DNA from 2 places in the Streptomyces sp. NPDC021622 genome. Region 1 is predicted to be linked to the other one. Evidence: riboswitches for the same ligand, from Rfam matches in the RefSeq annotation. Region 1 holds a riboswitch; the other holds the start of a gene.

Region 1 (4,152 bases):
GTCGGAGGAGAGCGCGAGCTGGACGGCGGGATCGATGCCGCCGCTGCGGTACTGCGCCGCGGCGATCGAACCGAGGCCCTCGCGCGCCGAGTTGAGCTTCTCCGTCTTGCGGGCCGCCTCGTCGCGCAGCTCGCCCAGGGACTCCTCGGCCTTGTCCGCCTTCTCCTTGGCGCCGTTGTACTTCTCGGCGGCGATCTCCGCCTCGCGGTAGAGCGCGTCGACCTTGGACTTCACCTCGGTCGGGCTGAGCCGGGGGTCCGCGTGGCCCGTCCCGTCGAAGGCGGTCGCCGTGGCGGCCCCGGCGAGGGCGAGGGTGGCGGCGGTACGGGCCGTACCGCCGCTGAGCGCGCGCTGTCTGGGCTTGCGGTGAGCTGCCACGAGGGGGCTCCTTAGGGTCCGGCGACGGCCCGCACAGGGGGAGCGGACCGCCGCCGGGTTTCTCGGCGGTGGTGTCCGACTGCCGCCCCTGGTCCGGACGGCGGTGGGGAGCCGGTCACCTGACGAAGGACGCTAAACCTGACCGTCACGGGTTGGTGACGGAATGTACGCAACTGACGGAAGTGCTCCGGCCGGTGGCCGTATGTGGCCGCGCGCATCGCGTGGCCGCACAGCCTTCGTACAGGCCCCTGACCGATGCGCCGCTTGTGGCCCACCTGGGTGCCGAGCGGTGGTATGGCCCCGGCTAGGCTCCGGATCCATGGACGTACTCACCCATGTCTTCGTCGGTCTGCACATCATCGGTATCGCCTCCCTGCTGGGCGGCTTCCTCACCCAGATGAAGCAGATGGGCCAGGGCACGGCCCGCTTCAACCCCGCGATGCTGCACGGCGCGCTGACCATGCTGGTCACCGGCGTGATCCTGGTGGGCCTCAACCAGGCGGACGACAACCCGGTCAACAACCTCAAGATCGGCATCAAGATGGCCGTGCTGATCGTGATCCTCGCGCTGGTCTATGTGAAGCGGGACGAGGAGAAGGTCGACAAGGGCATGTTCGGTGCGGTGGGGCTGCTGACCACGGCGAACATCTTCATCGCGGTGCTGTGGACCTGACCACCGCAGGAAAACGGCCCTCCACGCGCGCGTGGAGGGCCGTTTTCCTTTGCGTGTGACGGTTACGCGGGGCGCACCACGCTGTGGATCGGCATGTAGTAGATCGACTCGACGCGGACGTTCGTGCCCGGCTTCGGGGCGTGGATCATCTTGCCGTCGCCGATGTAGATCCCCACGTGGCTGATGTCGTCGTAGAAGAACACCAGGTCACCCGGCTTGGCGTCGGCGGTTTTCACCGTCGTGCCGACCTTCACCTGGTCCCACGTGGTGCGCGGCAGGGAGATGCCCGCGGCCTTCCACGCGTCCTGGGTGAGACCGGAGCAGTCGTAGGAGTCGGGGCCCGTGGCACCCCACACGTACGGCTTGCCGATCTGCGCCTCCGCGAAGGCGATGACCTTCGCGGCCTTCGTCGCGTAGCCGCTGTCGGTGTCCCCGGAGCCGGTGCCGGTACCGGTGTCGGAACCGGTGTCCGGGGTCTCAGTGTTCTCGTCGGTCCCGTCGTTCTGCTGCTCTTCCTCGCGCTCCTTGGCGGCCGCCTCTTCCGCCGCCTTGCGCTTGGCCTCCGCCTCGGCCTCCTGCTTGCGGGCCAGTTCGGCGGCCTTGCGCCTGGCCTCTTCTTCCTTCTTCTTCTCGATCGCCGCGAGCCGCGCCTTCTCCTCGGCGGTCAGCTCGGAGAGCAGCGTCCGGGCCTTCGTGAGCTTGTCCTGGACGGCCTTCTTGCTCGTCTTCAGGTCGTCCCGCGAATCGCTCAGCGTCTCCAGGGACTTCGCGGCCTTCGCGCGCTGCTTCGTCGCCGACGCCTGCTGCGTCTGGTAGTCGTCGACGGCCTTCTTCTGGCGCTCGGTCAGCCGGTCCGAGAGATGGTTCTGGTCGAAATACCCCTGCGGGTCATCGGCGAGCATCATCGTGGCGGTCTCGGAGACGGCGCCGGTGCGGTACTGGGCCGCGGCGAACGAACCGAGCTCCTGACGGGCCTCGTTCAGCTTGTCCGTGCGCTGGGCCACGTCGTCCAGGAGGGTGTCGACCTTCTTGCGCTGCTTCTCGGTGCGCTCCTTGGCCGAGTTGTACTTCTGGGTGGCCACGCCGGCCTGCTGGTAGAGGTCGTCGACCTTCTTCTGGACCTCTTCGAGACTGGGCTTCTGTGGCGCCGAGGGGGCCGCTTGGGCGCTCTGCGACAAGAGGGCCACGGAGGTGAGGGCCGCCGTCGTGATGCCGATGGCGGGAGTGGTGCGTATTCCGGCAATGCGGGTCCGCGGCTTGCGGTGCGACGCCAAGGGAGGCGACTCCTTCCGTAGACCGCCTACCGGGTTAGCTGTCGGGTTCGGGCGGGTGGTTCGGAAGGTTGCCCTACAGTCCCGTACTTCGTACGGGACCGATTCACCCCAAGGTCTTGGTGGGTCCCCGGCTCCGAGGAGGTCGGACTCGGCGGAGGCCACCCGTTCCCGGCGGGGTTCGCCGGTGGAAGTACGAGCAGCCCGCGGAGCACGCTAGCCAACTCGTGTGGTCCGTGTGAAGGTTGATGTTCGATATGCCCGATACATTTTCGTGACTTTACGAAGCTCTTGACGCGGGCACGCCGTGCCGTAGCGGAGCGTCACCGCCCGCGGGCGGGGCGTGAGGGGTCTCCCCTGCTCGAGCGGAGCCGAGAGCTTGGGGAAGGATCGAGGTGGCCGGAACCCGGGGCGGGTTGTCAGTGGGGCCGCCTAGACTCGGGAGGCGATGAGCAGCCTCTTTGATGACAGCTTCCTGGCGGACCTCCAGCCCTTGCGGGCATCGGAGGGGGAGCCCCCGCCGCCGCCCGAGGACAGTGCTCCGGAGCCCATTCCGGATGATCTGTTCGACGGGAAGTTCGACGCGCCCACGCCCCGGGACGCGCACTACCGCGGCGGCGCGCCCCGCCCGGTGATCGACCCGGCGGCGCTGCTCGACGGTCTGAACGAGAACCAGCGCGCGGCCGTCGTGCACGCGGACTCCCCGCTGCTCATCGTGGCCGGCGCCGGCTCCGGCAAGACCCGGGTCCTGACCCACCGCATCGCCCATCTCCTGGCCGAGCGGCATGTGCACCCGGGACAGATCCTGGCGATCACGTTCACGAACAAGGCCGCGGGCGAGATGAAGGAGCGCGTCGAGCAGCTCGTCGGGCCGCGCGCGAACGCGATGTGGGTGTCGACCTTCCACAGCGCCTGCGTCCGCATCCTGCGCCGCGAGTCGAAGAAGCTGGGCTTCACCTCCTCCTTCTCGATCTACGACGCCGCCGACTCCAAGCGGCTCATGGCGCTGGTCTGCCGTGACCTGGACATCGACCCGAAGAAGTTCCCGCCGAAGTCCTTCAGCGCCGAGGTCTCGAACCTGAAGAACGAGCTGATCGACGAGGAGACCTTCGCAGGACAGGCCGCGGACGGCTTCGAGAAGACCCTCGCCCAGGCGTACGCGATGTACCAGTCGCGGCTGCGCGAGGCGAACGCGCTCGACTTCGACGACCTGATCATGACGACGGTCCACATGTTCCGCGCGTTCCCGGACGTCGCCGAGCACTACAGGCGCCGCTTCCGGCACGTGATGGTCGACGAGTACCAGGACACCAACCACGCGCAGTACGCCCTGGTGCGCGAGCTGGTCGGCCCCTCCGGAGGCGAGGGGGACGATCCGGCCGAGCTGTGCGTCGTGGGTGACGCCGACCAGTCGATCTACGCCTTCCGCGGCGCCACGATCCGCAACATCCTCCAGTTCGAGGAGGACTACCCGAACGCGACGACGATCCTCCTGGAGCAGAACTACCGCTCCACGCAGACGATCCTCACCGCGGCCAACGCCGTCATCGAGCGCAACGAGAGCCGCCGCCCCAAGAACCTGTGGACCAACGCGGGCGCGGGCGCGCGCATCACCGGCTATGTCGCCGACACCGAGCACGACGAGGCGCAGTTCGTCGCCGACGAGATCGACCGGCTCACCGACGCGGGCGACGCGAAGGCCGGCGACGTCGCGATCTTCTACCGGACGAACGCGCAGTCGCGTGTCTTCGAAGAGATCTTCATCCGCGTCGGCCTGCCCTACAAGGTCGTCGGCGGTGTCCGCTTCTACGAGCGCAAGGAGGTCCGGGA
Region 2 (4,152 bases), on a different contig from region 1:
CACTATTGCCTCGGCGCACCCCTCGCCCGGCTCGAAGGTCAGGCCGCCCTCGCGACCCTGCTACGCCGCCTCCCTGACCTGCGCCTCGCGGCGGAACCGGGTGATTTGCGCTGGCGAGGCGGGCTCATCATGCGCGGACTGCGCACGCTGCCGGTGGAGTTCACACCCGCACAGAAGCGCACCTGAGACACCCTTGAGCTGACGGTGCGTCAAGACTGTGACTTTCACGTGATCTCCGCTGCATCGACTTGTAACAACTGTTCGACTGCGGCTACGTTCACCGACGACTCGGCATCCGCTGTCGCAGCAGCCGCAGTCGCCTCTGCAGTCTTCTGAAAGGCACTTGCATGCTCTCCGGTAATGGTCGTCACCGACGCCCCCGCCAAGCCCCGGCCCTCATCGTCGCGGCAGGTGTCACCGGATCAGCCATCGCGATCCCGCTGCTCGGCGCCACCAGCGCGAGCGCCGCGGACACCGCCACCTGGGACAAGCTCGCGGAGTGCGAGAGCGGCGGCTCCTGGAGCCTGGACCCGGGCAACGGCTACTACGGCGGACTCCAGATGTCCCAGGAGACCTGGGAGCAGTACGGCGGTCTCGACTACGCCCCCTACGCCGACCAGGCCAGCCGTTCGCAGCAGATAGCCGTCGCCGAGACGGTCCTGGCCGACCAGGGTCCCGGCGCCTGGCCCAGCTGCGGAGTGATCGCCGGACTCAGCAAGGATGACGCCCCCGCCGACGTCGACCCGGGCGCTCCGATCACCTCCGTGCCCTCGGACGAGCCGACCGACACGAGCGGGTCCGGCGACGCGGGCGAGTCGGGTGACTCGGGCGACTCGGCCGAACCCTCGGAGAAGCCGTCTGAGGAGCCCTCCGAGGAGCCGACCGAAAAGCCCTCGGAGAAGCCGACCGAAGAGCCTTCGGGGAAGCCGTCCGAGAAGCCCTCCGAAAAGGCCGACTCCGGCGACGAATCCCGAGACAAGAATCACGACGAGTCGGGCGACTCCGGTAGTGATTCGGACAAGTCCGGGCAGAACGATTCCACTTCGCCCGCCCCGAACTCCCCGAACTCCACCCCCTCCACCGGCGCGGGCGAAGGCTCCGGCCGGCACCGCGGCGACAGCGCGGACGACGGGCAGGCCAAGAACGGCGACCGCGACGGCTCGGGGCGGCACGCGTCGCGCGGCGACGACCGCGCGAAGGACGGCGCCGACGGGACGTACACGGTCCGCTCCGGAGACAACCTCTGGACCATCGCCGACGACCTCGGCGTGCAGGGCGGATGGAGCGCGCTCTACGCCGAGAACAAGAAGTCCCTCGGAACCGACCCCGACCTCATCCTCCCCGGTCAGAGCCTCGATTTGGGCGAAAAGTAAGGGAAGTTGACGAAGAGTCGGGCAGTCGCTTCGCGCTGAATGTCTGGTTTGGCGTAAGTGAGAGATGGGTCTCAGAAGCCCTGATCGTCTTTGAAATTCGGCGGATCGCATGACTACGGTCGTGACCGCTCGCCACAGCGGGCCCCGCCGGTCGGTACGCCTAGTCCTGCCAACGGCCGTTCGGGAACAGTCGTCGCGTCAAGCGCCGTAGGCAGGAGCGGGGGACCCAAGGTTTCCGCCGGGCCCGGCCGCACAGCAGCAGAACGAAGAAGCTGCCGAGCGGAGTTGGGACCGGCTAGGGGTTAAGTCGCGCTCGAGAAGCGCGGCCGGGCAACTTCATCGGCCCGAACCCGACAGCTCACCTCGTAGGCGTCGGTGAGGGGATCACTCATGCTGTTTTCCAGCAAGGGCAAGCACCGTCGTCCGTCCAAGGCCACCCGCGTCGCCACGCTCGCCGGCGTCACCGGTGTCGCGGTCGCTGCCCCGCTGATGGCCGCCGGCTCGGCCTCCGCCGCCACCGGTTCCGAGTGGGACTCCGTCGCCCAGTGCGAGGCCGGCGGCAACTGGTCCATCAACACCGGCAACGGCTACTACGGCGGCCTGCAGTTCTCGGCCTCCACCTGGGCCGCATACGGCGGCACGAAGTACGCGGCCACCGCCGACCAGGCCTCCAAGGCCCAGCAGATAGAGATCGGCGAGAAGGTTCTCGCGGGTCAGGGCAAGGGTGCCTGGCCGAGCTGTGGCGTGGGCCTCTCGGGCGCCGCGTACAGCGGTGGCGGCGCCGAGGAGAGCGCGCCGCAGCAGCAGCCGGCCGAGCAGCCGCAGAGCCAGCCGAGCGCCCAGACCGAGGCGCCGAAGCAGGAGGCCGCCCCGAAGCAGGCCGCCCCGGCCGCCCCGAAGGCCGAGTCCAAGAAGACCGTCGAGACCCCGACCGGCAAGAAGGTCAAGAAGGGCGACGGCGAGTACAAGGTCAAGAAGGGTGACACCCTCTCCAAGATCGCCGAGGAGAAGGACGTCAAGGGCGGCTGGCACAAGGTGTACAAGCTCAACGGCGACATCATCGACAACGCCGACATGATCTACCCGGGTCAGCAGCTGCACCTCAGCTAATTCTGGCGGGGGCGCCTCGCTGGTCCTTATGACTGCGGGTGCGTCGTGGCTTGTCGCGCCCACGCGGCGGAGCCGCACATGTCACAGCCCCGCGCCCCTTCGGGCGCTACCCCCCCGGCTGCTGAGGGGGGGACCCCCGTCCCCACGGGCTCCCTGCCCCGGTGCGCGTATCCCCCGTACGCACCGGGGCGGGGCTTTGTTTTGTTCGGAAACTTTTTGCTCTCGGTTTGTCCACAGGGCGGTCGCTCGGCTGGCTCTTGTCCGGGAGCCGGTTAGGCTCGTGTCCGCGAGGCCAACGCCCCGCGTACCCGCGTCACATCCCAGAAGGAGATGCTCGTGCCGTCCATCGACGTCGTCGTAGCCCGGGAAATCCTGGACTCCCGAGGCAACCCCACGGTCGAGGTCGAGGTCGGCCTCGACGACGGCAGCACGGGTCGTGCCGCCGTTCCGTCCGGTGCGTCCACCGGTGCTTTCGAGGCCATCGAACTCCGTGACGGTGACCCCAACCGTTACCAGGGCAAGGGCGTGGAGAAGGCCGTCCTCGCCGTCATCGAGCAGATCGGCCCGGAGCTCGTCGGGTACGACGCCACCGAGCAGCGCCTGATCGACCAGGCCATGTTCGACCTGGACGCCACCGACAACAAGGGCTCGCTCGGCGCCAACGCCATCCTCGGCGTCTCCCTCGCCGTCGCGCACGCCGCATCCGAGGCCAGCGACCTGCCGCTGTTCCGCTACCTCGGTGGCCCGAACGCGCACCTGCTGCCCGTCCCGATGATGAACATCCTGAACGGCGGGTCGCACGCCGACTCGAACGTCGACATCCAGGAGTTCATGATCGCGCCGATCGGCGCCGAGTCCTTCTCCGAGGCCCTGCGCTGGGGCACCGAGGTCTACCACACCCTCAAGAAGGTCCTGAAGAGCAAGGGCCTGGCCACCGGCCTCGGCGACGAGGGCGGCTTCGCCCCGAACCTGGACTCCAACCGCGCCGCCCTCGACCTCATCCTCGAGGCCATCAAGGAGGCCGGTTACACCCCCGGCGAGCAGATCGCGCTCGCCCTCGACGTCGCCGCGTCCGAGTTCTACAAGGACGGCAAGTACGAGTTCGAGGGCAAGTCCCGCTCGGCCGCCGAGATGACCGAGTACTACGAGGAGCTCGTCGCCGCGTACCCGCTGGTCTCCATCGAGGACCCGCTGTTCGAGGACGACTGGGCCGGCTGGAACGTCATCACCGAGAAGCTCGGCGAGAAGGTCCAGCTCGTGGGCGACGACCTGTTCGTCACCAACCCGGAGCGCCTGGCCCGCGGCATCGAGGAGAAGTCCGCGAACGCCCTGCTGGTCAAGGTCAACCAGATCGGCTCGCTGACCGAGACGCTCGACGCCGTCGAGATGGCCCAGCGCAACGGCTTCAAGTGCATGATGTCCCACCGCTCCGGCGAGACCGAGGACGTCACCATCGCCGACCTGGCCGTCGCCACCAACTGCGGCCAGATCAAGACCGGCGCCCCGGCCCGCTCCGAGCGCGTCGCCAAGTACAACCAGCTCCTGCGCATCGAGGAGATCCTGGACGACGCGGCGGTCTACGCCGGCCGTTCGGCGTTCCCCCGCTTCAAGGGCTGAGCCGTAGTCACGCTGTAGATACGTACGTCCCCGTACTCGGTCCCGTACCGTG

Evidence for each region. Region 1 has a riboswitch for cyclic di-AMP ahead of AB0G47_RS14735 (NlpC/P60 family protein). Riboswitches for the same ligand answer to the same signal wherever they lie in the genome.
Region 2: another riboswitch for cyclic di-AMP. It lies ahead of AB0G47_RS18365 (transglycosylase family protein); the one in region 1 lies ahead of AB0G47_RS14735 (NlpC/P60 family protein).

The regions. Positions count from the first base shown of each region.
Region 1 covers NZ_JBFACK010000006.1:305,558-309,709, forward strand. The annotation lists gene AB0G47_RS14725 (NlpC/P60 family protein) at 1-378, opposite strand, end outside; gene AB0G47_RS14730 (hypothetical protein) at 698-1,051, shown strand; gene AB0G47_RS14735 (NlpC/P60 family protein) at 1,114-2,325, opposite strand; cyclic di-AMP (ydaO/yuaA leader) riboswitch at 2,333-2,489, opposite strand; gene pcrA (DNA helicase PcrA) at 2,771-4,152, shown strand, end outside.
Region 2 covers NZ_JBFACK010000008.1:233,844-237,995, forward strand. The annotation lists gene AB0G47_RS18355 (cytochrome P450) at 1-186, shown strand, start outside; gene AB0G47_RS18360 (transglycosylase family protein) at 348-1,373, shown strand; cyclic di-AMP (ydaO/yuaA leader) riboswitch at 1,567-1,760, shown strand; gene AB0G47_RS18365 (transglycosylase family protein) at 1,764-2,483, shown strand; gene eno (phosphopyruvate hydratase) at 2,820-4,100, shown strand.